4 regions of the Micromonospora sp. NPDC048947 genome follow, and region 2 is predicted to be linked to each of the others. Evidence: riboswitches for the same ligand, from Rfam matches in the RefSeq annotation. Region 2 holds a riboswitch; each other region holds the start of a gene.

Region 1 (5,623 bases), on a different contig from region 2:
GCGCCGGCACATGCCGCGCCCACGGTCGACGAGATCGAGGCTCAGATCGACAAGAAGTGGGAGCAGTTGGAGCCCACCATCGAGCAGTACAACAAGGTCCGGGCGCAGCTGAAGGTCAACCGGCAGAAGTCGGCGAACCTGCAGAAGAAGATCGAGCCGCTGGCGTTGCAGAGCGAGCTGGCGCTCAACCGGGTGGGCGACCTCGCCTCCCGTTACTACATCTCGGGCCCGTCGCACGACATCGGCGCGCTGCTGGTCAGCGCCAAGCCGGACACGCTCACCGAGCAGCTCACCATCCTCGACCGGCTCGCTTCGCAGGAGCGCAAGGAGGTCGAGGGTGTGCTGGCCGTGCGGGCCAAGTACGACGGCGAGAAGCAGAAGCTGGACGCGCTGATCGTCACTCAGACCAAGCAGCAGAACGAGCTGGCGGCGAAGAAGAAGCAGATCGACGGCGAGATCAAGCAGCTCGAGGCGTCGATGCCCAAGACCACTGTGGTGACCGCGGCCTGCCCGACCATCAACGGGGTGGTCAGCGCGGCGGCCCGCACCGCGATCAAGACCGCCTGCGGCAAGGTCGGCAAGCCGTACGTCTGGGGTGCCACCGGCCCGAACTCGTTCGACTGCTCGGGGCTGACCCAGTACGCCTACAAGGCGGCCGGGATCTACCTCACCCACCACACCGGTGACCAGTGGAACGAGGGCAAGGCCATCTCGCGGGGCGATGCCCGCCCCGGCGACCTGGTCTTCTTCTTCTCCGGCCTGAGTCATGTCGGGCTGTATCTGGGTAACAACCAGATGGTGCACGCGCCACGTGCCGGTAAGCCGGTGCAGGTGTCCAGCATCACCACAATGCCCATCGCCGGGTTCCGCAGACCCGGCTGATCCACCTCGCGCGACACGACGGCCCCCGGTCACCGACCGGGGGCCGTCGTGGTTCTCAGCGGGGCGCGCCCACCGGGGACGGCAACAGCTGCACGTCGGCGAGGTCGACGTACATGATCCGGTGGCCGAACTGGATCTGCGCGTACCGGTTCTTGCCGCGGATCACCGTCCAGTCGCCGGGTGAGGAGCCGTCGAACGTGCTGGCCCGGTAGTACTCGCCGGCCAGCACCGCGCCGACGGCGTACCGCTGCCCGGCGGCCAGGGTGTACTGGAGCGGCGAGATCGCCTGGTAGGGCACCCCTTCCGGGTACGCCGCCTGCTCCGGGTACGCCCGTCCGTAGACCGGAATGGTGGTTCGGCCGGGCTTCGGCGTGGCCACCACGCCGACTGTCCAACTGGCGGTCGGCGCGGACGCCGGGTTGTGGAACCAGGCCCGCTGCCCGAGGTACCAGATCGCCGTCCAGTCACCCTGCCGCCCGGCCAACGCGTACGTCTGCCCGGCGGACGCCCGGGCCCCGTGGTCGGACACGGACATCGTGTTCGGGGTGCCGTCGGGACGGAGCGCGATGTCGTTCACCAGCGGCGCGTCCGCCGACGGTGCGCTGCGCAGCACCACAGCGGAGGAGCCGCGTGGCGCGCAGGGCACGCCCGCTGTGACGCAGTCGGTGAACGCCGGCTGGTTGGTGGCGTAGTCCGGGTCGATCCGGACCAGCCCGGTGGCCGGGGTGCCGGTGTCCAGTCGAGGCGCGTGCAGCAGGTCGAAGTAGTGCGTCCAGTCCCAGTACGGGCCCGGATCCCAGTGCATCCCCCGCACTGTCGAGGGAATGGTGCCGGGCACGTTGTCGTGGCCGATGATGTGCTGGCGGTCCAGCGGAATGCCGTACCGCAACGCCAGGTGCCGGACCAGCTTCGCCGATGTCCGGTACATCGCCTCGGTGTACCAGGTGCCCTGCGCGGCGAAGCCCTCGTGTTCCAACCCGATCGACTTCGCATTGACGTACCAGTTGCCGGCGTGCCAACCGACATCCTTGGTCTTCACGTGTTGGGCGATGTGCCCGTCGACCGAGCGCAGCGAGTAGTGCCAGCTCACGTAGGTCGGATCCTGGACGAGTTGCAGGGTGGTGGCCCAACTCGCCTCGGTGTCGTGGATGACTATGTACTCGATTTTCTGCCGTGCGGGCCGGTCGGAGAGGTCGTGGTTGCCGTAGTCCCCGTCGCCGAACGCCTCGTAGGGCGCCGGGATCCACTCGCACGAGATGCTGCGCGGGCACTCCACCCCGTCCGGGCGGGCCAGGCGGCGCAGGCCCAGCCGGTCCAACCAGGAACGCTCGGGCCGCACCGCGCGGGCCGGCAGGCTGACCCGCTGGCCGTCGTCGGTCACCCGGGACTGGCCCGCGCCGATGGTGGTGAAGACCTCGTCGGCGAAGGCCGCGGCGGCGTCGGCGCTGTCCGCGCCGGAGTAGCGGGCCACCGCGCCGTACCAGGCCGCCGGGTCGGTGTCCGCGCCGACCGGTGCGCCCAGATCCCTCTGGTACGCGCTCAGCAGCGCGGCCCCGCCCCGGATGTTGAGACCCGCGTCGGTGCGCAGCGCCTCGGGGGTGGCGCCGGTCAGCGTGGCGGCGGCGTCGACGGTCTGCAACGCGGCGGTGGACGGCGCGGGTGCCTCGACCGGTCGGGGCGCGGGCACCAGTGCGGGACGGGAGTCGTCGCCGCGCGGGTCCTCGGCGCCGGCGTCGTGGTGGCCGCGCCCGGGGAGGGCGGCCACGTGCCGCGCGTCGGTCAGGTGCATCGGGCCGTAGCCGCCACTGGTGCTCGGTGTGCCGGCGTTGGTGTCCCAACGGGACTCCAGGTATGAGACGCCGAGCAGCACGACGGCCGGCACGCCGTACTCGCTGGCCGCTGCGGCGTACTGCTGCTGGCGGTCGGTGGTGGGCGCGGCTGCGGCCGGGCCGACGGAGAGTGGCACCGTGGTCGCGGCGGCTACCACGGTGGCGGCGAGCAGTGCGCGCCAGCCTGTCGACAGGGTTGGATGGTGCATCGAACCCCCTAGATTCTCGCGGAGTGAGGTCAGGTCACCATCGCGCCGTCCGGGAGGTCACGTCAATACCTTTCCATCCATCGAAGCAGAGGGAAAGAATTCTTCACACACGGTCGGTGACCTCGTCCAATCGGTACGGAGTGTCACTGCCGCACGGGTTGCGGATTGGTAACAGGCGTCTCTACTCTGGTCATTCGTCGGGCCGACAGCAGCTCCGCCCAGCCCGGGCGGTAACGGACCGACACCGCCGAGTCGTTTCCGAGCGAACCGGGGACCCAGGTCCCTCGGGGTGAATCCGCAGCCACTGCGGTAGGGCGCCGACTTCCCGCCCGAACCCGTCAGCTAACCCGGTAGGCGGTCAGGAAGAAGGAGTACGAGACCCCGGTGGCACTCCATGCCCCGCGGCCGTCGTCCGAGCGGTCGGCATCAGCCGGCCCGACGCCGATAGTGCCGCGCCCACGCTGGTCCCGCTTCACCACCGCTCTCGCCGCGCTGGCGGGCATCGCCGTCGTCCTGACCGGCAGTGCCACGGCGGCCCACGCCGACCCGTCCGTCGCCGAGATCGAGCGCCAGATCGACGCCGACTGGAACAAGCTCGAACCGATCATTGAACGGCACAACGCCACCCGCACCGACCTCGCCGCGAAGCGCAAGCAGGCGGACGCCCTGGCCGCCCGGATCACTCCGCTTGAGCGCCAGGTCGACGCCGCGATGGACAAGGTCAGTGCCCTTGCCGTACGCGCCTACAAGGGTGAGAACGTCTCGACCGTCAACGCGGTGCTGGGCAGCCGGTCGCCCAGCGAGGTGGTCGGCCAGCTCGAAATGCTCGACCGCTTCGCGCACAACCAGCAGAAGGACGTACGCCAGGTGGCCGACCTGCGCGACCAGTTGGCCGCGCAGAAGGCGCCGCTGGACGAGATGGTGGCCCAGCTGACCCGCACCGAGGCTCAGCTGGCGGCGAAGAAGAAGCAGATCAACGAAGAGATCGACCGCCTGCAGAAGCTGCGCCTCAAGGTGTACGGCAACGGTGGCGGCGGTCCGCTGCGTCCGGCGCCCTGCCCGGGTAGCTACCCAGGCGGCGCCGCGGGCACCGCTGTCAAGTTCGCCTGCGCGCAGATCGGCAAGCCCTACGTCTGGGGTGCCGAGGGCCCGAACTCGTACGACTGCTCCGGGCTGATGCTGGCCGCCTGGGCGAAGGCCGGCGTGTCGCTGCCGCACAACGCCGCCGCCCAGAGCCGGGTCACCAAGAACGTCAGCAAGGGCGACCTGCGCCCCGGCGACCTGGTCTTCTACTACAGCGACATCCACCACGTCGGCATGTACGTCGGCGGCGGCTGGGTGGTGCACGCCTCGCAAGCCGGCCAACCGATCAAGATGAAGAAGGTCGACGACGGTCCAATCCACAGCTACGGCCGTCCCGGCTGACCCCGGACCACCGAAGGGCCCGTCGCGAACTGTCGCGGCGGGCCCTCGTCGTCGTGGTTCTAGCGGGTTGGCCAGGTGCGCCAGTGCTGCCAGGCGCGGCTGGGTGTCGGCCCCCGCTGGCCCTGGTAGCGCGAGCCGTAGACCACCGAGCCGTACGGGTGCTCGGCCGGCGAGGAGAGTCGGAAGATGCAGAGCTGCCCGATCTTCATGCCCGGCCACAGGGTGATCGGCAGGTTCGCCACGTTGGAGAGTTCCAGCGTCACGTGACCGGAGAAGCCTGGGTCGATGAAACCGGCTGTGGAGTGCGTGAGCAGCCCGAGCCGGCCCAGGGAGCTCTTGCCCTCCAGCCGGCCGGCGAGCTGGTCACCCAGCGAGATGACCTCCAGCGTCGAGGCGAGCACGAACTCCCCCGGGTGCAGCACGAACGGCTCGCCGTCGGGAACCTCGACCGCCGAGGTCAGGTCGTCCTGCTGCATTGCCGGATCGATGTGGGTGTAGAGGTGGTTGTTGAAGACCCGGAACAGCCGGTCGAGTCGGACGTCGATGCTGGAGGGTTGGACCAGGGTGGGCTCGAACGGCTCCAAGCCCAGCGTGCCGGCCTTGATCTCGGAGACCAGGTCGCGGTCGGAGAGCAGCATCGGACCACCATAGCCGCGTTGCCAAAGGTGGCCGGATTCGGTGGCGGTGACCAGCGCGTCGAGGTCGCTGCTCGTACATTTGTTCGATAGAATGCCCACATGGCTTCCTGGTCCGAATTCGCCGCCGACGAGCCCCGACTCGCCGACGGGATCCGCGTTCTCCTCCAGCAATACGGGCCGGGCTTCGGCTATCTGGCCACGGTCCGTGCCGACGGCGGGCCCCGCGTCCATCCGGTCTCCCCGGTCATCACCGCCGAGGGGCTGTTCTGCTTCATCATCGACTCGCCCAAGCGCCGTGACCTCGAACGTGATGGCCGTTACGCGCTGCACTCGTTCCCCGCGGAGGAGAGCGACGACGAGGCGTACGTGGCGGGAAGCGCCCGTCCGGTGACCGATCCGGTCCGGGTGGCGCAGCTGGCGCAGACCGCCCGGGCCGAGCCGCAGGTCGACTGGCGGCTCTTCGAGTTCACGGTCGACGTGGCCATGCTCACCCGCCGCGAGCAGCACATCGCGGGCATCCCGGGCCTCGCGCCGGGTCGGCCGGCCGTTCGGGTCTGGCTCGACCCAAACGCCCCGTCGGCGGTGGCGGCGCCCGTCGCCGTCCCGCAGGCGCGTCCGACCCGCCTCAGCCGTGACGTCC
Region 2 (7,947 bases):
GTTGGAGACCGCGACAGTGGAGGCCGCCGCCGGCCTGCTGGCCGAGGTGGAGGGCACGGTCGGCGTGATCACGCCGGTCCCCCGCCGGGACGAGGTAGCCGGGTGGTTGGGCGCGCTCGGCGCGCCGAGGTTGCAGGTGGTGACCAGCCTGGAGGCCAAGGGCATGGAGTACGACGGAGTCGTGCTTGTCGCCCCGAGCGAGATCCGGGCGGATCCGGGGGCCGGGGTACGCACCCTGTACGTGGCGCTCTCCCGGGCCACCCAGCGGCTCACCACCATCGACCCGACCGGCTGACGTGTGCGGACTGCCGCCAACGGAAGGTGGTGGCCATACACTTGCACACATAGCGATGTGAGCATACATTTGACCGGGTCCCGGCCGGCGGCGGAAGGTGGTTCTCGTGGGCGCAGGTCATGACCACCACCATGGGTCCGTCGCCAATGCCGCACACCAGCACCGAGGTCGACTCTGGGCGGCATTCGGCCTGCTCGCCACCCTGATGGTGGTCGAGGCGGTGGTCGCCCTGCACACCGGCTCGCTCGCCCTGCTCTCCGACGCCGGGCACATGTTCACCGACGTGCTCGGCATCGGGATGGCGCTCGCCGCCATCACGGCGACCCGGCGGGCCACCGGCGACCCGCAGCGCACCTTCGGGCTCTACCGGCTCGAGGTGCTCGCCGCGCTGGCCAACGCCGTCCTGCTCTCCGGCGTCGCGATCTACGTGGTGATCGAGGCGATCCGCCGTTTCGGTGACCCGCACCAGGTCATCGCCGGCCCGATGCTCGCGGTGGCAGTGCTCGGCCTGCTCGCCAACATCGCCGCCTTCGCGCTGCTGCGCGCCGGGGCCCGGGAGAGCATCAACCTCCAGGGCGCCTACCTGGAGGTGCTCGGCGACCTGCTCGGCTCGCTCGGCGTCATCGGCGCGGCCCTGCTCATCACCGTCACCGACTGGTGGTGGGCCGACCCCCTGGTCGCGGTCGCCATCGGCGTGTTCATCCTGCCGCGCACCTGGCGGCTGGCCCGCGCCGCCATCCGCATCCTGGTGCAGGCCGCCCCGGAGCACCTCCAGGTGACGGCCGTGCACGACCGGCTCGCCGCCGTCCCCGGGGTCGTCGAGGTGCACGACCTGCACGTCTGGACGCTCACCTCGGGCATGGAGGTGGCCTCCGCCCACCTGACGATGGCACCCGGCGCGGAGGTCGGCGCGGTGCTCACCGCGGCGCGTACGGCCCTGCACGACGACTTCCGCATCGAGCACGCGACGTTGCAGATCGAGCCCGGCGCCGCTTCTGGAGCCTGCGGCTCCATCGAATGGTGACGGAGTCGTACTTTTCCGTGGTGACGCACGCACCGTCCGTCACATTGGCTGCAGCAGCCCCACCGGCACCGGTAGGCTCGGTCCCGGCCTCCACCAGGCGGCGCCCTCCCGGCGCCGGTGGCGGTCGCCGCCTAATCGCCCAGCTGGGCGAACCGGGGAACCATGTTCCTGGGGTGCATCCGCGTCAGCGGTAGGGATCTTCCGTCCCGAACCCGTCAGCTAACCCGGTCGGCGGCTGACGGAAGGACATGCGCAGTGGCACCAGCACGACCACCCGCCGCCCGACTGGCGGCCCTGATCGTCGCGATGTTCGCCCTCGGCGTCGCGCTTCCGGCCGGCACCGCCTCGGCCGCTCCCCCGACCGGCCTGCGGGCCGCCGCACCCGACTCCGACGAAGAGGGCGGCACCCCGGCGTTGCGCGCCCAGCTCGAAGCGGCCAGCAAGGGCTACCTGGACGCGAAGCGCGCCCTGGACACCTCGGTGCAACGGCAGAAGCAGCTCGCCACCCAGCTGAAGACCATCGAGGTCGAGATCGAGCAGCGCAACGGCAAGGTCGGCGAGATCGCCGAAGTGGCCTACCGCACCGGCCGGCTCGGTGCGATGTCGGCGCTGCTCAACAGCAACACCCCGGAAGGCTTCATGGACCGGGCGGCGGCGCTGGACGCGGTGGCGGCCAACGAGGACCGGGTGCTGCGCGACCTGCTGAACAGCAAGGACAAGGCCAACCGCACCCGGGTCGCCCTGGACGGCGAGATCAACGAACAGCGCAAACAGGTAGCGGTGATGGCCAAGCGCAAGGAACAGGCCGAACGGGCCCTGACCGTGGCCACCACACCCAGACCGCAGACCACCGCCGATGCCGGCTCCAACCGGGGCACCTCCAGCGCCAACGCGACTGCCGCGCCGCGCAACTCCGACGGCTCCTGGCCCTCCGAGTCGTGCAGCGTCAACGACCCCACGCCGGCCAGCGGCTGCATCACCCCGCGCACCCTGCACGCGCTCAACCAGGCCAAGGCGGCGGGCTTCACCCGGTACGTCTCGTGCCACCGCCCCAGCGGCTCCGGTGAACACCCGAAGGGCCGGGCCTGCGACTTCGCGGCGCAGAAGGGCGGCTTCGGCGGGAACGCCACCGGCGGCGACAAGACCTACGGCAACAACCTGGCCGCGTACTTCATCCGCAACGCGGACCGGCTCGCCGTGCTCTACGTGATCTGGTACCGGCAGATCTGGCTGCCCAGCAGCGGGTGGAAGTCGTACAGCGGGGCGCACGGCACCCCGTCGACCGACCACACCAACCACGTCCACCTGTCGGTCTACTGACCCAGCCGTCGTGATGCCTGTGAGTCATCGTGATGACTCACAGGCATCACGTGCGTCCGGGGGCCCGGCTACGTCGCCGGGCGTACCCCTGATGTCGTCGCTCGTCGGACGACCCGGCCGCGGTTCGCGGGCAGCATCGCGGTATGCCTCGGATCCGACCCACCACCCGCAAGGCGCTGCTCACACTGCACCTCGTCACCTCGCTCGGCTGGCTCGGCGCCGACCTGGTGCTGCTCACCCTCGGCATCGCCGTGCAGCGGGGCGCCGACGCGGCGGTGGTCTATCCGGTCACGGCCCTGGTCGGCACGGTGCTGTTCGCGCCGCTGAGCGTCCTGGTCTGGCTGATCGGAGTCGCCAGCTCGCTGCTCACCCCGTGGGGCCTGCTGCGCCACCGTTGGGTGCTGGTCAAACTCGTGCTCACCACCGTGATGGTCGGGCTGGTGCTGTTCCTGCTCACCCCGAACCTGCGCCACGCCGGAGCGGTCGGCGCCGCCCTGCCGGCACGGGATCGCGCCGACCTGGTCATCGCGCCAGCGGTGTCGACCAGCCTGATGATCATCGCGACGGTGCTGTCCACCTACAAGCCGTGGGGTCGACGTCCCGCCGCCCGACCGGCCCGCACAACCCGTGATCGCGCCGCAACCACGATCTAGGCCCCGCCGCCGCTCCACGCCGGCAGCAGGTCAAGGTGCGCCCTTCCCCGCGATCTTGCACTTACTGTCCCGACACATGGGGCATTCCGCTGATATCGACAACCGAAACTGCAAGATCGACGCAGCGGGCGGGGCGGGGCGGGCGGGGCGGGGCGGGGTGGGGGTGGGGGTGGGGGTGGGGTGGTCAGGTGGGCGGGGAGTTGCCGGTGCGGTCGAGGGCGGCGCCCAGCCGGGTGGCGAGGGCGAGGTGAGCGGCCTGGGCCTGGCGGAACGCGTACCGGAACAGTGGCGTCGGCGCGGTCAGGGTGATCTCGACGTCGATGCGGACCAGCCCGTCCGGCTCGGCGCGTAGTCGGGTGTGGTTTCGCACCGTGGTGGCCGGCCACTGGCGGGCCACCATGACGATCTCATCGGCGTCGCTGATCAGCACGTCCGCGTGGTAGGTGGTCCGGAAGCGCAGCGGACCGGCCGCCAACCGATCGTTGATCGTGTAGCTGGCCTGGGCGCCGGGCCGGGTTGGCACCCGGCGAACCCGGACGATCAGCGGATGCAGCTCGCCCTGCCGGGTCAGGTCGCTGAGCAACGCCGCCGCCTGGGCGGGTGAGCACCGGGCCTGGACGGTGTAGCTGAAGGTATCGCTGCTGAGCACACCGTCTCCCGCCGTCGGTTGTCGCCCGATCGTCCCGTACCGATGTCTGGCTGGCAACGCCCCGGGCTCTCCGCGCCGCGCCGGACCGGGCCGATGCGACGACCTGCCACCACCTGCGCCATTAAGGTCGGTTAGTGCGAAATCTTCCGAAAGTGCCGGAGGGCGGCCAGCATGAACGGCGACGACCGATGAGTGGGCACGTGATGGTCTTCGCGCCCACCCCGCAGCTGACGGTGACTGTGGACCAGCCCAACGACCACCCCGAGCTGCACCTGCACCCTGGCGGGCAGGGCGTCTGGCAGGCCCGGATGGTGATCTCCCTCGGTGTCGACGTGGTGCTCTGCGCCGCCCTCGGCGGTGAGATCGGCCAGGTGCTGGAGCCGCTGCTGGTCAGCGAGGGCGTCGACCTGAAGGTGGTGGTCCGTGACTCCGGCAGCGGCGGGTACGTGCACGATCGGCGCGAGGGCTCCCGGCAGGAGATCGCCGACGTGCCCGGGCAGCCGCTGAGTCGGCACGAGATCGACGAGCTGTACAACCTCGCCCTCGGCGAGGGCCTGCGGGCCTCGGTGAGCATCCTCAGTGGGCCGAACGAACCGTGGCTCGTACCGGCCGACCTGTACCGGCGCTTCGCCGCCGACCTCGGTGCGAACGGCGGGCGGGTGGTGGTCGACCTCTCCGGCGATCACCTCGGTTCGGTGCTGGAGAGCGGGGTGTTCTTCCTCAAGGTGAGTCACGAGGAGTTGATCCGCGACGGCCGCGCCCGCAGCGACGACACCGAGGAACTGACCCGGGCCATGTACGAGTTGCATGCGGGCGGCGCTGAGACGGTGGTGGTGAGCCGTGCCGACCAGCCGGCGTTGGCGCTCATCGACGGGGAGCTGTTCCAGGTCGAGATGCCCCGGCTGGAGGCCGCCGACCCACGCGGCGCGGGCGATTCGATGACGGCCGGGGTGGCGGCCGTCGTGGCCAGGGGCGGGGACATTCGGACCGCCATCCGCACCGGCGCCGCCGCTGGCGCGCTGAACGTGACCCGGCACGGCCTGGGCACCGGGCGGCTGGACTCGATCACCGGCCTGGTGGACCGGGTCCGGCTGGTGCCGGCGGACAGCCGGCAACAGGAGCGGACCACCCCTGACGAGTTGGCCGGCCGGGTGGTCGAGCGATGACGGTGCGGGTGTTGATCACCAACGACGACGGGATCGCCGCGCCGGGGATCCAGGCGCTCGCCTGGGCTGCCCAGCAGCGGGGCCTGGACGTCGTGGTGGCCGCGCCGATGGAGGAGGCGAGCGGCACCAGCGCCGCGATGAGCGCCATGGAGCGCGACGGGCGGGTCGTCGTGAACGACCACCCGCTGCCGGACCTGGCGGGTGTGCCGGCGTACGGGGTCGCCGGGTCCCCGGGGTTCATCACGCTGATCGCCCTGCACGGGGCGTTCGGCCCACCGCCGTCGGTGGTGCTCTCCGGCGTCAACCGGGGCGCCAACGCCGGCCGGGCTGTGCTGCACTCCGGGACCGTTGGCGCAGCGTTCACCGCCGCCACCAACGGCTGCCGGGCGATGGCGGTCTCCCTGGACGTGCTCTCCGCCGGCGAGGCGACGGCCGCGAGCGGTGGCGCCGCCGTGGACGCCGCCGCCCGGGTACGCGACGCCGAGCGGCACTGGGGCACCGCCGCGCGGGTCGCCCTGGACCTGCTCCCCCGCTTGACCTCCGCGCCCATGGAGAGCGTGCTCAACGTGAACACTCCGGACCTGCCGCACGGGCAACTGCGCGGGGTGCGGCGCGGCACCCTGGCCAGCTTCGGTCAGGTGCAGATGACTGTGGCCGAATCCGGCCACGGGTTCGTCCGTACCTCGCTGGAGGAGCCAGGGCAGGCCGCACAGCCGGGCACGGACGTGGCGCTGCTGGCCGCCGGGTACGCGTCGGTGACGGCCATCCGAGCGGTCAGCGAGGCGACCGACATCGACCTGACCGGCTTGGACGAACAGCCCTGACGGGACGGCCCGCGCGCTCAGGCGCCGGGCAGCACCTCGGGGGTGGCGGCACCGGCGAAGTAGGGCTCCGGGGCGCCGAAGAGACCGAGCAGGCCGGTCACCCAGAGCTGTCGGTGCACGAACCGGCTCGGCTCGGTGACCACCAGCTTGACGTCGCTGACCTCGGCTGTCTGGAAGCCGGCGACCATGGCGCTGATGCCGACCGAGTCGATGAAGGTGACCAACCTCATGTTGAGTTCGATGCGCAGAGGGCGGCCCTTGGCCAGCACCTCAGCGATCGCTTCGCGCACCTCGTACGCTGTGTCGACGTCGATCTCACCCCGTGGGGCGATCTCCACGACACCACCGGACAGGACCGACTTCACGATCGACAGGCTCACGCGAGCACCTCCACCCGCCCGTCCCCCGGGCGCCTCATCAGTACGCGGGCCGCGACCGAGAGTATTCCTCCGACGGCCTCGGTCGCCACCCCTCGGGATGAGCAATTCGCGGATCCGGGCCCACAAAGGCACCCATATCCGTACTTTTCAGCATCTGATTACTCAAGACTTTTCGTTATCTGACCATCGACGATCGGTCGTGACCGGCCCGCCGCCGAACCAGGGTAGCGGTCCGGACCCGGCGCGCCCGACAACCGGCCCATGACGTACGCCTGCCCCGTGTGCCGTCGGCGTGTCGCCCACCCCCGGCCGGCGCGACCCGCGCCCCCGGTTGCCGACGCGCCCTAGCATCGGCCGGGACACCACCGCGACGGAGAGGATCTTCGATGATCAAGCGACTTGCCGGGCTGGCCGGCGTCGGTGTTCTGCTCGCCCTCGTCCTGGCCTGCGGTTTCGGTGGCGGAGACGACGATGACGACGATGACGACGACTTCGCCAGAGGTGTCGCCGTGTCAGCGGTGCGCTGATTCGGTCGCGCACCCGCCTACCGGTGCGCCGCGGAGGTCGGGGTTTGCGTCCGGCTGACGCGGGGCACTGCGGGATAGGCGACACCGTGACGCGCTGGAAAGACGCCGAAGTCCGAAGTGGCCGGCGGCTTCGGCACCCGAGGAGGTAACCACGATGTTCGGAACCAACCTGCTGGACCGCCGCAGCAAGCCGGAGCGGATCGCGGACCAGGCCTGGGAGCACCTGCTCTCAGCCGTCAGCTACGCCGGAGACAGTGTGCGGGACACCGCCCGCTCGGCCCGCCAGAACAGCAGCGATCTCGCCGACGGGGCTGGTGACCTGGTGGGATCCGCCGCCGAGGAGGCGCGACGCCGCGCCTCGCTGGCCTTCGACGCGCTCGCCGGCCGTCAGCCGGCACTGCCCTGGACGCTCCTGATCGGCGCCGCGCTCGTCGGCGCGGCGGTCGGCTGGGCCGTCGGCTCCGCCGCACGGGCCGCCGGCAGCCGGGACGACAGTGCCGTCGACGACGTGGAGTTCGTCGACGTCGACCGCCCGAACTCCCCCGCCGTCTGAACGACAGCGCCACCACGGGCCCCGATCGACTCAGGTCGAGCGGGGCCCGGCGTGGTGTCGGGGTGGACCGGTCCGCCGGGTGCCGGACCCCTCAGGCGGCCCGGCGGACCGGTGTTTCGTGGTGATCCGGGGTCCCGCCCCGGATCACCCGCTCAGCGGCTCGTGCAGGTGATGGCGGCCGGGGGCGTGTTGCTACCGGCCCACGAGCCGAGGAAGCCGGCGGTGGTGCTGGCCCCGGCGGCGAGCGCGCCGTTCCAGCCCGTGTCCCGGACCGACACGGCGGCCCCGGTCTGGGTGTGGGTGCCGCCCCAGAGCTGGTTGATCCGCTGGCCGTCGGTAAAGGTCCAGCTCAGGGTCCAACCGGCGATGGGGGCGCTTCCGGCGTTGCGGACCACCAGCTCGGCCTGGAAACCGCCGGACCAGGATCCGGTCACCCGGTAGGTCGCCGCGCAACCGGCGGACGGCGGCGGCGTCGTCGGGGGCGGCGTCGTCGGCGGTGGCGTGGTCGGCGGTGGGGTCGTCGGGGGTGGGGTCGTCGGCGGTGGCGTCGTCGGAG
Region 3 (7,947 bases), on a different contig from region 2:
AGGCGGCGATCGACAGGTACGCCCGCGCCGGAGTGCAGATCCCGGCGGACAAGTTCGTGGTGGTGGGTCGCCCACAGGTCGAGTCGATCGACGTACGCCCGGAGCCCGCAAGAGGGTTGGCGCACCCGACCGTGCTCTACACGCCAACCTGGACCGGGCACAACGCCGACGCCGACTACTGCTCGCTGCCGGTGGCCGAAAGCCTGCTGCGCCGACTGTTGGAGCGCGGCGCGACGGTGATCCTGCGAGCCCACCCGTACACCGCGCAGAACCCGGCGTCGGCCCGCCAACTGGGCCGCCTGACCGAGCTGCTCGTCGCCGACCGGGCCCGCACCGGCCGCCAGCACGTGGTCGGCGCGTCGGCTCGGAAGCTGAGCCTGACCGAGTGCGTCAACTCCGCCGACGCGCTGGTCTCCGACGTGTCCGGCGTGATCTCGGACTTCCTCTACTCCGGCAAGCCGTACGCGGTCACCGACATGGGCGACGAGGGCGACCGGTTCGTGGAGCGGTTCCCGCTGGCCGGGTCGGGTTACGTGTTGCGTCGGGACATGTCCAACGTGGACGAGGTGCTGACCGCGCTGCTGGACACCGACCCGCTGGCCGAGGCCCGCTGGGCCACCCGCCGCCGCTACCTGGGCGACTTCCCGGCCGAGGCGTACGCCGAGGCGTTCCTGACCGCCGCCCGCCGGGAGCTGGCACCGGCTGAGACACTGGCCGCGTCCACACCGGCGTAGCCGCTCAGCGGTACGGGTCGAGCAGCGCCAGCACCGCCGCCGGGTCCTCCACGTGCGCGTTGTGCCCGAGACCGGGCAGCGTGGCTACCGGTACGCCGTACTCCTTGAGCTGTTCGTCGGTGACCATCGGATCGTTCTCCCCGCGCGCCAGCACCACCGGCACGTCGGTCGCCGCCAGCAGCCCGGCGAGGTCGGGCTCACCGACGGCGAAGGCGGTCGGGTCCATGGCGAGGCGCCACCGGCCGTCGACCTGACGCAGCCCGGCGTCCACCACCGGGTGGTCCGGCGGGACCAGGCCGGCCAGCCCGGAGACCCGCAGGTAGCGGCGAGCCGCCTCGGCCCGGGTGGCGAACCAGCTCACCGGCCGGACGGCGAGGTCGGCGGCGCGGGTCAGCTCGTCGGGTGACCAGACGGCCTTGATGCCCAGCCCGACCACGGCGTCCACGGGCGTACCGGCGGCGCGGGCGGCCAGCGCGAGGCCGACCACCCCGCCCAGCGAGTGCCCGAGCACGACGAGCCGGTCGCCGGGTGCCAGGCCGCGCGCTACCTGGTCGGCGAATCCCGCGAAGGTGTACGACTGAAGCGGTGCCGCCCAGCCATGGCCGGCGAGGTCCGGTGCCAGCCACCGCCCCGCCCAGCGCTGCTCCAGCAGCGGCGCCCACGGCAACCAGACGTCCCCGGTCGTGCCCATCCCGTGCAGGAGCAGCAGGACCCGCCCGCGACCGGCGTGACCACCCGATTCATCCACCACGGCCGCAGTCTCCCACGGTTCACGACCTGGTACGAGAGCCGTCATCCACACCGCACCCACCAAAGGTTGATCCATTGTAAAGTTCCGGGCCGGACGGAGAGAGTCACCTGTCGATTCCGTCCGGAGGGGAGCCACTGTGTACAGGATGTACAGGTTGGCGCTGGTCGCGGCACTGGCAGCCGTCACGCTCGGCGTACCGCACCGGGCGTCCGCGACGCCATCGGACGTGGCCGCACCAAACGGCGCAGCGCCCGCGGCGGCCGACCGGGTGCTGCGGGTCTACAACAACAACATCGAGAACCTGGTGGTGAACAACTCCGACGGGAGCTGCACCCGGATCTCCGGACCTGACCACCTGACCTCGATCCTGGTCGACGACGCCGGTCGCACGGGCACCAGCGGCGTGGTGGCACCCGACATCCTGATCGTGCAGCAGGTGCGCGGCACCGGCCAGGCCGAGGCGTACGCCGACCAGCTGTCGGCGAAGTTCGGCTACCCGGCGGGCAGCTACGGGGCGATCGTGGCGTGGAGTGACCCGGAGCCGTGGGGCAGCACGCACAAGTGCAGCTCGCAGTCGCTCGGCGACCTGAAGAAGAAGCAGACCAACGCCATCATCTGGAACAAGCGCACGCTCAACCTCGCCAGTGGCGACATCTCGAAGTACTGGAGCGCAGGCTGGCTCAGGCCGGGCACGGCGTACGCGAACGGCGCCGGGTGCACGCTGTACAAGCCGCCGAACAGCGACCCGGACAGCACCGACTATTACAAGTGGAAGCGGACCAGCGCGATCGCGGCGCGCTTCACCATCAAGGCGACCGGCACCAGCGTGTTCGCCGCGACGATGCACCTGCCGCAGGAGAATCGGCAGAACGCCTGCGCCGGCGACGGCGACCGGGGCATCGCCAACAGCGGCATCCACCTCGGTGCGGACGCGACCACGCTGTTGAACGCGTCGACGATCCGCGTGGTGGGCATCGACGCGAACCGCACCGGCATCGCCCCCGGCACGCTCAGCGGCTACGGCATGACCGGGTACGGATCGGCGGCCACCAACGGTTCCAGCAAGATCGACTACTTGTTCGTCAGGGGCGGTGTGCAGTCGTCCGCCGTCGACCACACTGTGGTCGGGACGAAGTCGAACCACAAGGCGTTGTACGGCTTCATCACCTACTGACCGCACAGCCGAAGACGCCGCGGGCGCCGGCCCCTTGTGGGGGACGGCGCCCGCGGCGGTCAGCGTGCCCGGGTCAGGCGGAGTAGCCCCGGCTGGTGATCCAGTTGGCCAGGTCGATCGTGGTGATCCAGTACGACGGGTCGGCCGGGTTCGCCGAGTCGGCGATCCGCACGGTGCGACCGTTGTCCTTGTAGCCCACGACGGCGATGTAGTGCCCGCCGCCGTAGGAGTGCCAGCCGCCGTCGGTGTCGGTGGCGTCCCCAACGACGTTGGCCACCACGCCGCGGCCGTCGGTGATGGCCTTCACCACGTCGGCCTGGAGGCGGTCCATCTGGGCCGGGCTGGGCGCGCCGGGGAACATCCGGGTCCGGTACGGGGAGCCCTTCACCTCGGCGTTGAGCACCCGGGTGGTGTCCTCGGCCGAGTTGGTGCCCATCTCGGTGGTGCCCAGCTTGGCGCCGAGCTGCTCCTGGGTGCGGTCGATGCCGGCGGCGCTGAGCGCGTTGCGGGTGGCCGCCGGACCGCAGTTGTAGTAGGTGTTCTGCGCCTCGTAGTCGTAGTCGAGCACCTTCGTCGCGGGCGGCTTCGGCGGCGTCGGCTTACGGGTCAGGTCCGGGTTGCTGCTGGCCTTGGCGGCGGGGGACGCGGCGCTGGTGGCCGGGGCGGCAGTGGTCGGGGCGGCGCTGGCCGAGGGGGACGCGTCCCGAGCCTCGCCGCGGGAGGCGGCGACGTCGCTGCGCATCTCGGCGACAGTGGTCGCGGTGCGCTGGCCGGCCGGGGCGTCGTCGGCAGTGGTGAGCAGGGCGCCGGTGGTGGTGGCGATCGCGAGGGCCGCGGCCGAGGCGGCCACGATCTGGTACGGGCGCTCGGTGGCGAGGCGGCGGAGCTGACGCTTCAGGGTGTGCTTCACGGGGTCCTCCACGGATCGGGGGGAGAGCGGCACACCGGGGCCGGACCGGTATCCGGGCAGGCGCCAGCGCGCGGACCGTGGTCCGCGGATGGTGAACCGCTCAGGGGAACGCCCGGCGCGGCCGGGCGGGGAAGGCGATGACCCGGGGGGTCAGCTCACCGTCACTGGACGAATGAGCGGGTGCATCGCCGCGCCGTGGAGGCAAGGGAACAACCGAGGGGTGGAAAGGTGCTGCACGAGGAGTTGACTCCTTCCGACACCGCCTACCGGGTTAGCTGACGGATTCGGGCGGGAAGATCGCCCTACCGCGGGCCGTGGCTCGCGGATTCACCCCGGACTTACTGGTGGGTCCCCGGTTCGTTGATCACGATTAAGCGGGTCGATGCGGCGTCGCCTCTTGCGATCGGTTACCGCATCGGACAGGACGACAGTACTGGCGGCTCCGCGCCCTGCCAAGCCAGGTTCACCTGCGTAAACCCCAATCGGTGAGACAATTTCTCCGCGTATTGCCGATGATGTGACTCGATGGGACAACCGGTTACGGCGACGCCTATGGGCGACAACCGGACAGGCCGCAGAGAATGCGACCAGAATCGCGGGAACAATCCCGCCGATCGCGTCGGACGTCCTAATTCACGATTGGGTGACCGGCCTCACATCACGGATTGGGCTCAACCCACCCGGGCCGGGCGCCACAGCGCCACGACGGCGGGACGCAGCGCCCCGGCCACGGTGCGGCGCGCGGGGACCACTGTCGGGCGGAGCCGGGCCGCCGCCGCGTACGCCTCCTCGGCGAGGGCACGAGCCGACTCCGCGGCCAACTCGGCGTCGCGCCAGGCGGCCCGCTCACTGTCGGCGGCCACCTGGTAGTCGGCCAGCCGCGCATCCCTGACCACCCGGCTGATCAGCACCTCCTGCTCGACCGGGTGTCGCCGGGGATCCCAGCAGCGCCGGTGCCCGAACACGTCGCCGAGCTGCGCCATGGTCAGGTCGCCCCGCCAGTACGCCGCCATCGCCGCCCGGTGCAGATAGCGTTCCCGGGCGGCGTACTCGGCGGGGGTGTGCGGGGTCTGCGGGGTGGGCAGCGCACCGGCGCCAGCGAAGCGACGCGCGGCGGTGTCCGCCTCGTCGTACCCGATCCAGGCCCGCTCCAGCTGCTCCTGAGCGGTCAGCCAGGCGGCGCGTCGCCTCCTGGCTGTGGTGGCCGCGCCGGCCGCGGCGACGGCCACCTCCTCGGCGTAGCGGCGCCTGTCGACAGCCTCGGCGGCGGCCAACTCCCGAGCAGTGGGCCCGGCCGGGAGCGGGTCGTCAGTGGGCCGGTTCCGTTCGGGGCGGGCGGCCAGCACGGTGAGCAGGCCCAGGGTCAGCAGGAACAGCGTCGACCAGATGGCGGCGGCCCGCGGCATCTCGGTCACGAACTGGTAGAAGACGACGGTCTCCATGGTCGGCACCTCGGGGAGAGAGCAGTGCGATGGGGAGCCACGCCGACCTGCGGGCCACTGTGGCCACGGGTCGGCGGGTCAGAGAGCGGGTGGGTCGACAGGGCGCGGTGACGGGACGGTCGTCCCGGTGGCTCAGCGCCCGGGTGGGGCCCGGGAAGCCCGACCGCTCGCGGCGTCGACGAGGGGCGGCAGGTCAGCCTTGGCCGCGCGGACCGGCAGTGCGTCGGCCACGATGGTGTTCTGATCGCCGGGGAGCGCCACCGGCGCGTCGATCGACCATGTCGGGATCGCCTCTTCGGCGGCCTGCGGCGCCACCGCCAGGGCCGGCCGGGCCGCTCGGGGTGACCCGGGGTGCCGGTAGGAGGCCGCCGGCGAGCCGGCGGCGACAGTGGCCGGCACCGCGCTCGACGTCGGCACCGGGCCGGGTGGTGGCGTGGCGGCCGTGGCCGGGCCTGCGCCGAGCGCCAGGGCCGCGACGACGGCGAGGCTGGTCAGCACCCGGGTCGCCCAGCGCGCCACCCACCACAGCGGACAGGTGAACGCGACCGGAAGCACGCCCCAACGCTACCGTCGCGCCGACCCGGGCGCACCGACCCCGGGCGTGTCGGATCACGCCGCGCCGACCCTGTTGACCAGGGTGGACGTTGTCAGCGCAGGTCGACGTACGTTGATCGTCCGCCGGCCTGACCGACCTCGTCGGCAGGTCCGTCGACCTCGCCGCGGGCGCTGCTTGCACTGTCACGTGCGTCGTCGTCGCCGCCCGCACGTTGTCGGGGCACGGGCGCCGGACGGGCCGCGCGGCGCGGCGCGAGCCGGCGCATCATCGGGGTTTCGACGAAGCGGTGCAGCAGCCCGGCGAGGATCAGGTTCACCGCCAGGAAGCCGAGCACCACGGCCGGGCCACGCCAGCCCGCGAAGCCGATCCCCCAGGTCCCGCTCCAGCGCAGCACGCTCGTCATCACCAGTACGTGCACCAGGTAGAAGGCGAACGACACCTCACCGAGCCAGACCAGCGGCCGGTACCGCCACGGCGAGCGCCGACCCCGCACGTCAGCGTCCGCGGCCGCGGTGATCACCAGGAGGTACGCGACAGCGAGCAGCGTGGTCCACAGCTCGGCGCGGATCCACTGCGCGGCCGCCACCCAGGTGACCACGAAGATGCCGCTGGCCACTGTCAGACCGGGGCCGCGCCAGAGCCCCCGACGCATCAACTCGGCCGCCACCGCGCCCAGCCAGAACTCCAGCGACCGCACCGGCGGGAAGATCTGGGTGAACCACCAGCGGCTCACCTCCGGCACCAACTCCTGCGCCGGCCAGAGCGCGAGGATCAGCAGCGGCAGCGCGACGATCAGCGCCCAGAGCAGCTTCGGTTTGGCCCGGCGCAGCAGTGGCAGCGCCAGCGGCAGACAGAGGTAGAAGAAGAACTCACAGGACAACGACCAGCTGACGGTGTTGATGCTGTAGAACCAGCCCGGACGGGGGTCCCACGCCTGCAACAGCAGCAGGTTCTCCAACGCCGCCGCCGGCAGGACCGGGTCGGCGAACCACCAGGCGACGGCAACCGTCGCCACAAACAGCACCAGGTGGTTCGGGTAGATCTTGGCGATCCGTCGCCGCCAGAAGGTACGCCGGGAGTCCCCCTCGCGGGCCGACCAGACCAGCACGAAACCGCTGAGGATGAAGAAGAACTGCACCCCGGAGAGACCGAGGGTGAACAGCGCGTCGACGACGGCCTTGTAGTCCGGCTCGGCAATGATCCGCATGGTGCCGGCGTGAAAGCCGAAGACCAGCAGAGCGGCGATCCACCGCAGCCCGGTCAGCGAGGGCAGCCGGGACAGGGTCGGCGCGGGCCGGGCGGCCGACGTCGCGGCGACGCTCGTCATGCCGGGATCCCGGCGCTCGGCAGGGTCACCAACACGGTCGTAGCCTCCTCGTCGCGGCGTCGGACGGCGCGACGGCGACGCCCACGACGACCCGGCAGGGCCGCACCGAGGCACCCTACCGGGTCAGTCCCGGGTGAACCGGACGCATCCCACCCGCCCCACGAGCCCGCGTTCCCCGGGCCGGAAACCGCCCACCGGCCCGGCGTTAACCTTCCGCTGGGCGGGAGTTCAGAGAGTCCACCATCGGCGGCAACGTCAGGTTCCGGGGCCGGCCACCCGGGTCGTCGAAGGTGGCGGACGTGGTCAATGAGCCGACGCACGCACCGCTGCTGAGCATCGTCGTGCCCGTGTACGGCGTCGAGGCGTACCTGTACCAGTGCCTCGAGTCGATCCGGTCCGACATCCCGGCGGGCGAGTCGGACGCGGTCGAGCTGATCGCCGTCGACGACGCCTCCCCGGACGGCTGCGGCGACATGCTCCGCTCGTACGCGGTCAGCCGCGACGGCGTACGTGTCGTGCACCTGAGCAGCAACGTGGGTCTGGGGCTGGCCCGCAACGCCGGGCTCGACGTGGCCACGGGCAGGTACGTCTGGTTCGTCGACAGCGACGACTGGTTGCCACCCGGCACGATCGCGGCGGTGCTGGACCGGCTTCGCCAGCACCAGCCCGACGTGCTGATGCTCGACCACCTGCGGGTGCACGAGGACGGCCGGCGGGAGGTCGACGCGAGCAGCCCGCTGCTGGGCGGGATCACCGGCGTGACCCGGTTGGCCGACCAGCCGCAGCTGCTGCGGGTGCAGCACACCGCCTGGAACAAGGTGGTCCGCCGGGACTTCATGGACGAGCTGGAGCTGCGGTTCTTCCCCGGCTGGTACGAGGACATCCCGTTCAGCCACCCCCTGCTGATCGGGGCCGAGAAGATCTCCGTGCTGGACCGGGTCTGCTACCTGTACCGCCAGGGCCGCCAGGGCGCGATCACCTCCACCCGCAGCGGCCGGCACTTCGACGCCTTCACCCAGTACGAGCGGCTGATGGACTGGGTCGCCCGGAAGC
Region 4 (7,947 bases), on a different contig from region 2:
GAGCCGGTCCACCGGGATCAGGGTCTCCACGCCGTCACGCAGCACTGTCACGTCCTTGGCGCCGAGGTCGAGCAGGGCGCGTAGGGCGGCGCCGGCGGTCCGCTTGGAACGGGCCTCGAAGTAGCGACCGGCCAGGATGAACACTGTGACCCCGGCGGCGGCCTCCAGGTAGATGTTGCCGGCGCCGTCGGTGCGGGTGATGTCGAAGCGGAACGGGTGCGTCATGCCGGGCATCCCCGCGTCGCCGAGGAAGAGCGCCCAGAGCGACCAACCGAACGCGGCCAGGGTGCCGAGCGACACCAGGGTGTCCATGGTGGCCGCGCCGTGCCGCAGGTTGGTCCAGGCGGCCCGGTGGAACGGCAGCCCACCCCAGACCACCACCGGGGCGGCCAGGGTCAGCGACAACCATTGCCAATAGTCGAACTGCCAGGCCGGGACCATGGCCAGCAGCACCACCGGCACGCTCAGGGCCACCGACACCCAGAGCCGGGTACGCGGCCCCCGCAACGGGTCCACCGGGGGTTCCGCGCTGGGCGGGGCTGGCAGCGCCGCCGTGTAACCGGTCTTCTGCACGGTCCCGATCAGGTCGTCCGGCGTGATGCCGTCGGCGTACCGGACGGTCGCCTTCTCGGTGGCGTAGTTGACTGTGGCGCTCACCCCGTCCATCCGGTTGAGCTTCTTCTCGATCCGGGCTGCGCACGCGGCGCAGGTCATCCCGCCGATCGCCAGTTCGATCCGGTTGGGCGCCTCGGGCAGGGGTCTGCTGGTGGTGGTCATCGTCTGGTCCCGTCAGTTGTGTCCGTGCCCGGGGGTGCCGTGGTCGGCCCCGCCGGTCGGTGCGGGCCCGCTCGGAGTGGGGGCGTCGCCGGTCGGGGCAGCGTCGGCGACCACTGTGAACTCGGCGGTGTGCACCCGCCCACCGTGTTGGAAGTCGAGGTAGAGACGGTAGCTGCCGGTCGAGGGCACCTCGGCGAGGAAGGTGACGGCCGGACCGGGTCGGGTGCGCCCATCGCCGGGCGTCCCGTCCGGGTGCACGTGCAGGTAGGCCAGATCGCCCTGGCGCAGTGCCACAAGGTGCCCGTACGCGCCCAGGTAGGGCTCCAGGTCGGTGACCGGCTGCCCGTCCCGGCTGACGGTCAGTGTCAGCGACGACGTGCGGCCGGGCTGCGGCGCTCCGGTCAGGGTGACCGTGTAGCCGTCGACCGTGGTGGTGGTCGCCGGGGCGGGCAGCGGCCGTTCGGTCAACTCGCCGGGGACTGTCACGTCCACGCCGAGGGTCAGCGGCTCACCCCCGGTCGGGGTGAAGTCGGCGAACGCCCGCCACTGCCCGGGGCCGGCCAGCGGGGTGTCGACCCGCCAGGTGCCGTCCGGGGCCAGCTCGGGGTGGACGTGACGGAAGCCGGAGAGGTCCCGACGGGCGACGATCAGGTGCATCTGCTTGTCGTGCGCCACGTCGTACCGGGTGACCGGGCGGCCGTCCGGGCCGGCGATCCGGAAGGCGAACTCGCCGGCCGGGGCGTCGACCGGTTCGAGGGTGTAGCCGTGTTCGGAGACGAGCAGCCCGCCGGGGAGCCGATCGCCCGTCCCGCCCCGTTCGTCCGCCGTCGGGGTGGTGGCGGCATCGTCGTGCCGGCTCTCGGCGGCCGGGGCGGTGTCGACGACCCTGCCGACCCCGTAGGTGGCGCCGAACACCGCCGCCAGGCCGACGGCGAACCCGGCGAGTCTCGTCACGGTACGCACGCCGGCCCGCCGATCACGCGTCGACGAGGTCGTAGCCGGCCTCGTCGACAGCGGCTCGGACGACAGCGGTGTCCAGCGGCTGATCGCTGCTGACGGTGACCCGGCCGGCCGCGAGGTCGACCTGGACGTCACGCACCCCCGCGATGGCGCCGACCTCGGCGCTCACCGCGCTGACGCAGTGCCCACAGGTCATGCCCTGCACCTGATACGTCGTGTTGACCATTGGATCGTCTCCTTCGCGGTACCGGTACCCGGTGGGGGTATCTCGACAGAGCCGACCGTACCATACCCCCTGGGGGTACGCTATCCTTGTCGGCATGACCGCACCCACCCCGATCCGCGGATACACCGCCAGCAAGGACCAGCTGCTCGCGCGGCTCCGCCGCGTCGAGGGGCAGGTCCGGGGCATCGAGAAGATGGTCGACGACGACCGCTACTGCATCGACGTGCTCACCCAGATCTCCGCCATCCAGGCCGCCCTCGACAAGGTGGCCCTCGGGCTGCTCGACGGGCACGCCCGGCACTGCATGCACGAGGGCGCCGCCGAGGGTCGGGCCGACGAGATGGCCACCGAGATGATGGCGGCGGTCGGCCGGCTCATGAAGCGCGGCTGACCGCGCTCAGTCCGGCGCAGGGTCGAGACGGACCCTGCGCAGCAACTGCGCGTTGAGCGCCACCACGATGGTGGACGCCGACATCAGCACCGCGGCCAGCGCCGGGCTCAACGCCACGCCGGCCCAGGCCAGCACCCCGGCGGCCAACGGCAGCGCCACCACGTTGTAGCCGGCCGCCCAGGCCAGGTTCTGTCGCATCTTCCGGTACGACGCCCGGGACAGCCGGACCACTGCCCCCACCCCGCGCGGGTCCGAGGATGCCAGCACCACCCCGGCGGACTCGATCGCCACATCGGTGCCCGCGCCGATCGCGATGCCCACGTCCGCCCGGGCCAGCGCCGGCGCGTCGTTCACCCCGTCACCCACCATCGCCACCACCAACCCCCGTCGCTGAAGCTCGGCCACCCGATCGTCCTTCTCCGCCGGCAGCACCTCGGCGAAGACCTCGTCGACGCCCGGTCGGAAGCCGAGGTCGGCGGCGACCGCCTCGGCCACCGACCGGGCGTCACCAGTGATCATGGCGATGGTGCGGACACCCTCGGCACGCAGCTCGTCGACGGCACGCCGGGCCTCCGGACGCACCTCGTCGGTCAACGCGAACGCACCGAGCACGGCGTCCGGCAGCCGCACCAGGTGCAACACCGCGGCACCCCGCGCCGACCACCGCCCGGTCGCGGCCTCCAGCTCCGCCGGGACCGGAAGGCCCAACTCGCGCAGCAGCGCCGGCCCGCCCACCGCGTACTCCGTACCGTCGATCGTCGCCTGCACACCGCGGCCCGGCAGCGACCGGAACCCGGCTGCCCGGGCCGGGCCGGCGCTCCCGACCGCCGCCACTATCGCCCGGGCCAACGGATGTTCGCTCTCCGACTCGACACCGGCCGCGATCCGCAGCACCTCGTCCCGCTCGACGCCGGACACCGTCACCAGGTCGGTCACGCCGTGCTCGCCCCTTGTCAGCGTGCCGGTCTTGTCGAAGAGCACCGCGCCGACGGTCCGCATCCGCTCCAGCGCCAACCGGTCCTTGACCAGAATCCCGGACCGCGCGGCGAGCGCCGTGGAGAGCGCCACGACCAGCGGGATGGCGAGACCCAGCGCGTGCGGGCAGGCGATCACCAGGACGGTGACCGCACGAACCACCGCCTCGTCCGGCTGACCGAGCGCGGTCCAGACCAGCACCGTCAGCACGGCGGTGCCGGTGGCCAGGTAGAACAGCGCCGCGGCGAACCGGTCGGCCAACAGTTGGGCCCGTCCACCGGAAGCCTGGGCCTGCGCGACCATGCGCTGGATGCCGGCGAGGGCGGTCTGCTCACCCAACGCCTCGACGCGCACCCGGACCGCCGAGTCGGTGGCGACGGTGCCGGCCACCACCCGGTCGCCCGTCGACCTGGCGACCGGCCGCGACTCCCCGGTGATCATCGACTCGTCCAGCTCTGCGGCGCCCTTGACGACCTGGCCATCCGCCGGCACCCGACCCCCCGGTCGGACCAGCACCACGTCGCCGATCCGCAGACCGGTCACCGGCACCGCCTCGACCCGCCCGTCCGCCGCCACCCGTTCGGCCTCGTCCGGCAACAGCGCGGCCAGCGCCGTCAGCGCTCCCCGGGCCTGCCCGATGGCCTTCATCTCCTGCCAGTGCCCGAGCAGCATGATGGTGACCAGCGCGGCCAACTCCCACCAGAAGTCCAGGTCGAAGGCGCCGACGCTGGTCGCCAGGGACGCGGCGTACGCGACGGTGATCGCCATCGCGACCAGCAACATCATCCCGGGCGCCCGGTCCCGGACCTCCCGAACCGCACCGACCAGGAACGGCCAGCCGCCCCACCAGAACACCACCGAGCCGAGCACCGGCCCCACCCAGTCCTGGCCGGGGACGCTGTCGTCCCCGGCCAGGCCCAGCTGACCCGACACGAGATGACTCGTCAGCACCACCGGGACGGTCAACACCAGGCAGACCCAGAACCGGCGGCGGAACATCGCCGGATCGTGCCCGGCGTGCTTGTCGTGCTTGCCGTGCTGGTCGTGCTGGTCGTGCTGGTCGTGCCCAGAGTGCTTGTCGTCGGGCATGGGTCCGGCGCGTCGCGGTCGGTCAGGATCGGGCGGTGTCGGAGCGGGCATGGCTCCAACATGCCGCCCCGGAGACCGCCGCGCGAGCGGTTCGGCCACCCGACACTCCGCCACGACCTGCGACCCCCGCGAGGGCTGGCTAGCATCTCCCACGATGGCCCTCCGAATGCCGCTGCACAGTCGGGCACCGGCGCCGCCACGTCATGGCGTCGCCCCCGGCCGACCGGGCCGAGCACTGACCGTCCGTGATCAGGCGGTCGTCAGGCAGCGATCAGCCCCGCCGTCCGCCGCGTTTCCACAGCAACTGTGAACCGCCCGGCCCGCTGACCCGTATCCCGCACCGGATCGTTGGGAGACTCGCCTTGGCCGCCGACCACACTCACCCCGCTCCGTCCGCCCCACCACGGGTGCGACGGATCCTCGTCGTGACTGTGGTACCCCTCTTCGTCGCCACAGTGCTGGCCGCGGTGCTGCTCTGGCCGCGCGGCGGGTCACCGCAGACCGATGGTGGTGCGGACGTGCCGCGCCACCCCGGCACCGTCACCCGGGTGGTGAGCGAGCCGTGCCCGCAGGTGCCGTCGGTTCCGGAGGGCACACCGAGGGTTGGCGACGGGCGGTGCGGCACTGTCGACGTCCGGGTCGACGACGGACCGAACGCCGGCCAGCAGGTACGAACTCCGGTGCCCGACGGGCCCGGCGCACCCCGGGTCGAGGTCGGCGACGAGGTCGTCCTGGTCGAGCTGGCCGATCCGGTTGATCCCACCACCAGCAACTGGAACATCGCCGAGCACCAACGCGGCACCCCGATGGTGTGGCTGGCGGTGGTCTTCGCTGCCGCGATCGTCGCGTTCGGGCGGTGGCGAGGTCTGGCGGCGCTCGCCGGGCTGGCCGCCAGCTTCGCCATCCTGCTCACCTTCGTGCTGCCGGGCATCAGCGCGGGCAGGTCGCCACTGCTGGTGGCGGTGGTCGGCGCGGCCCTGATCATGTTCGTGGTGCTCTATCTGACCCACGGGGTCACCGCACAGACCTCGGTCGCGGTGCTCGGCACCCTGGGCAGCCTGGTGCTGACCGGCGTGCTCGCCACCATCGCCACCGCCGCGACCCACCTCACCGGGTTCGGCAGCGAAGACGCCACCACCCTGTCGATGTTCCAGGGCGACGTGGACCTGCACGGTCTGCTGCTCGCCGGAATCATCATCGGCTCGCTCGGGGTGCTCGACGACGTGACTGTCACCCAGGCGGCCACCGTCACCGAGCTGGCGAACGCCAACCCCGGGCTGACCCGGTTGCAGCTGTACCGTGCCGCCACCCGGGTCGGCCGCGCGCACATCGCCTCCACTGTCAACACCATCGTGCTGGCGTACGCGGGCGCGTCACTGCCCCTGCTGCTCCTGCTCACCGCCGACGCGCGGCCGATCGGGCAGATCCTCACCAGTGAGTTCCTCGCGCAGGAGATCGTCCGCAGCGCTGTCGCCACCCTCGGTCTGATCGCCGCCGTGCCGCTGACCACGGGGCTGGCCGCTGTGGTGACCGCCGCCGGGCGCAGCGCTGCCGCGGCGTCCACCGACGCTCCCGCGCCCCGGCCCCAGCCGGACCGCAGCGAGGCACTGGCCGCACTCAGCTCACCGCGAACGGCCGGCTCCGACGAGCCGGACCGGACGCGGACCGCACCCCCATCCGAGGCCACCGACCGGTGGCCGGAGCCGAACAGGAGCACGGATACGACATGGTGACACTCCTCAGCGTGACCAGATCGGGCATCCACCCTGAGAACCACGTCACTGGTCACTCAACGCTATGGCGAAATGACGCTTTTGGTCGGCATCCAGGCGTAGCTCAGGCGGTCGACTCTCGGGTAACCTCGCTGCCGGTTACCGATGAAGGCGCGAAGCGGCGCCTGCGGTGCCACCGCCCAATCGCCAACCGGCGAGCCGGGGACCCAGGTGCCTGGGGTGAATCCGCGTCAGCGGTAGGGGCCACTTCCGCCCCGAACCCGTCAGCTAACCCGGTCGGCGGTCGACGGAAGGGAACATTGTGACGGCACCCCTACGCCGCTGGTTGACACCCGTGGTGGCCGTGATCGCCGCACTGACAGTGCTCGCCGGGCCGCTCCCGGCGCACGCCGCCCCGACGAACCCCACACCGTCCGGGCACGAGGAGGACGGCGAGCCCAAGCTGCTCAACGACGTCATCGAGCAGGCCAACCGCGACTACTCCGCCGCAAAGTCCAAGCTGGACAAATCCAAGAAGCGGCAGGGCGAGTTGGCGGCGGAGGTCAACCGCGCCAAGGCCGACCTGGACGCCTTGGCCCCGCAGGTCGGGCAGATCGCCGCCCAGGCGTACCGGACCGGCCGGATCGGCGCGGTCGCGATGCTGCTGGAGAGCGAGGCTCCCGACTCGTTCGTCCAACGCGCCGGGATGCTCGACGAGATGAACATGGTCAACGAGAAGAAGCTCTCCGAGGTCAACGAGGTGAAGGCCCGCGCCGAGCAGGCGAAGCTGGCCCTCGACACCGAGGTCCGCGAGCAGCAGAAGCAGACCGCCCTGATGGCGAAGCGCAAGAGCGAGGCCGACAAGGCGCTCTCCCTCGTCGGCGGCAAGGGCTTCACCGGAGGCCTGGTGGACGCCACCTCCAAGGTCGCGAAGATCGGCCCGGGTCGCACCGCCGACGGTGACTGGAAGCCCCAGTCGTGCAGCGAGAATGACCCCACCACGTCCGGCTGCATCACGCCGCGCACGCTGCACGCGTACAAGGAGGTCAAGGCGGCCGGCTTCAACCGGTTCGTCGGCTGCTACCGCCCCGGCGGGCCGTGGGAGCACCCCAAGGGGCGCGCCTGCGACTGGTCGCTGCAGAAGAGCGGATTCTCCCCGTGGCACAACAACGACACCCGGACGTACGGCAACAACGTTGCCGCGTTCCTCATCCGTAACGCCGACCGGCTCGGCATCTACTACGTGATCTGGAACCGGCAGATCTGGTTCCCGGCCACCGGCTGGAGTTCGTACAGCGGGCCGTCGAACCACACCGACCACGTGCACATGTCACTGCTCTGACCCGCACGATCCCCGTCGAGGGCCGTTCCGCGTGATGCGGAGCGGCCCTCGACGCGTCAGACGGTGGCAGGCGCGGCCGGGTCGGTCGAGGCCGCGGTCTCCAACGCCGCCAGGCCGGCCGGCACGGCGGCCACCGGGCGCACCGCGCCGGCGGCCAGCCGGTAGGACACACCCACCACCGCGCACCGCCCCTGCGCCACCGCGTCGGCCAGCACGGGCGACTGCCCGAGCAACGTCTCGACGGTCTGTGCGATGTGGATGTCGACGATGCCGTCGATGTCGTCCACGCCCTCGGCCGCGGCTCGGCGCAGGCTGGGCAGAACGGCGTCGACCACCGCGCCCAGATGGCCACTCGGCGCGGCGCCGGTCGAGGCGGACTCCCGGGCGGCCTGCACCGCACCGCAGGAGTCGTGGCCGAGCACCACCACCAGCGGGGTGCCGAGGACTGTCACCGCGTACTCGACGCTGCCGAGCA

Evidence for each region. Region 2 has a riboswitch for cyclic di-AMP ahead of AB0B98_RS10280 (hypothetical protein). Riboswitches for the same ligand answer to the same signal wherever they lie in the genome.
Region 1: linked by a shared signal. The riboswitch ahead of AB0B98_RS04755 (NlpC/P60 family protein) and the one ahead of AB0B98_RS10280 (hypothetical protein) in region 2 are both predicted to bind cyclic di-AMP.
Region 3: linked by a shared signal. The riboswitch ahead of AB0B98_RS06180 (C39 family peptidase) and the one ahead of AB0B98_RS10280 (hypothetical protein) in region 2 are both predicted to bind cyclic di-AMP.
Region 4: linked by a shared signal. The riboswitch ahead of AB0B98_RS24995 (hypothetical protein) and the one ahead of AB0B98_RS10280 (hypothetical protein) in region 2 are both predicted to bind cyclic di-AMP.

The regions. Positions count from the first base shown of each region.
Region 1 covers NZ_JBEZFO010000002.1:298,991-304,613, forward strand. Annotated here, with positions in the region: gene AB0B98_RS04745 (NlpC/P60 family protein) at 1-882, shown strand, start outside; gene AB0B98_RS04750 (peptidoglycan recognition family protein) at 938-2,920, opposite strand; cyclic di-AMP (ydaO/yuaA leader) riboswitch at 3,156-3,291, shown strand; gene AB0B98_RS04755 (NlpC/P60 family protein) at 3,305-4,345, shown strand; gene dcd (dCTP deaminase) at 4,405-4,983, opposite strand; gene AB0B98_RS04765 (pyridoxamine 5'-phosphate oxidase family protein) at 5,083-5,623, shown strand, end outside.
Region 2 covers NZ_JBEZFO010000005.1:226,258-234,204, reverse strand. Annotated here, with positions in the region: gene AB0B98_RS10290 (AAA family ATPase) at 1-295, shown strand, start outside; gene AB0B98_RS10285 (cation diffusion facilitator family transporter) at 402-1,319, shown strand; cyclic di-AMP (ydaO/yuaA leader) riboswitch at 1,438-1,569, shown strand; gene AB0B98_RS10280 (hypothetical protein) at 1,626-2,639, shown strand; gene AB0B98_RS10275 (hypothetical protein) at 2,783-3,292, shown strand; gene AB0B98_RS10270 (SRPBCC family protein) at 3,477-3,941, opposite strand; gene AB0B98_RS10265 (PfkB family carbohydrate kinase) at 4,130-5,107, shown strand; gene AB0B98_RS10260 (5'/3'-nucleotidase SurE) at 5,104-5,931, shown strand; gene AB0B98_RS10255 (STAS domain-containing protein) at 5,949-6,311, opposite strand; gene AB0B98_RS10250 (hypothetical protein) at 6,698-6,838, shown strand; gene AB0B98_RS10245 (hypothetical protein) at 6,993-7,391, shown strand; gene AB0B98_RS10240 (cellulose binding domain-containing protein) at 7,544-7,947, opposite strand, start outside.
Region 3 covers NZ_JBEZFO010000003.1:147,550-155,496, reverse strand. Annotated here, with positions in the region: gene AB0B98_RS06195 (CDP-glycerol glycerophosphotransferase family protein) at 1-734, shown strand, start outside; gene AB0B98_RS06190 (alpha/beta hydrolase) at 739-1,485, opposite strand; gene AB0B98_RS06185 (hypothetical protein) at 1,631-2,659, shown strand; gene AB0B98_RS06180 (C39 family peptidase) at 2,733-3,581, opposite strand; cyclic di-AMP (ydaO/yuaA leader) riboswitch at 3,815-3,956, opposite strand; gene AB0B98_RS06175 (hypothetical protein) at 4,241-5,011, opposite strand; gene AB0B98_RS06170 (hypothetical protein) at 5,144-5,566, opposite strand; gene AB0B98_RS06165 (acyltransferase) at 5,659-6,894, opposite strand; gene AB0B98_RS06160 (glycosyltransferase) at 7,194-7,947, shown strand, end outside.
Region 4 covers NZ_JBEZFO010000019.1:44,432-52,378, forward strand. Annotated here, with positions in the region: gene AB0B98_RS24965 (heavy metal translocating P-type ATPase) at 1-777, opposite strand, end outside; gene AB0B98_RS24970 (hypothetical protein) at 790-1,740, opposite strand; gene AB0B98_RS24975 (copper ion binding protein) at 1,754-1,963, opposite strand; gene AB0B98_RS24980 (metal-sensitive transcriptional regulator) at 2,058-2,354, shown strand; gene AB0B98_RS24985 (heavy metal translocating P-type ATPase) at 2,361-4,418, opposite strand; gene AB0B98_RS24990 (YibE/F family protein) at 4,781-6,151, shown strand; cyclic di-AMP (ydaO/yuaA leader) riboswitch at 6,318-6,448, shown strand; gene AB0B98_RS24995 (hypothetical protein) at 6,453-7,472, shown strand; gene AB0B98_RS25000 (carbonic anhydrase) at 7,529-7,947, opposite strand, start outside.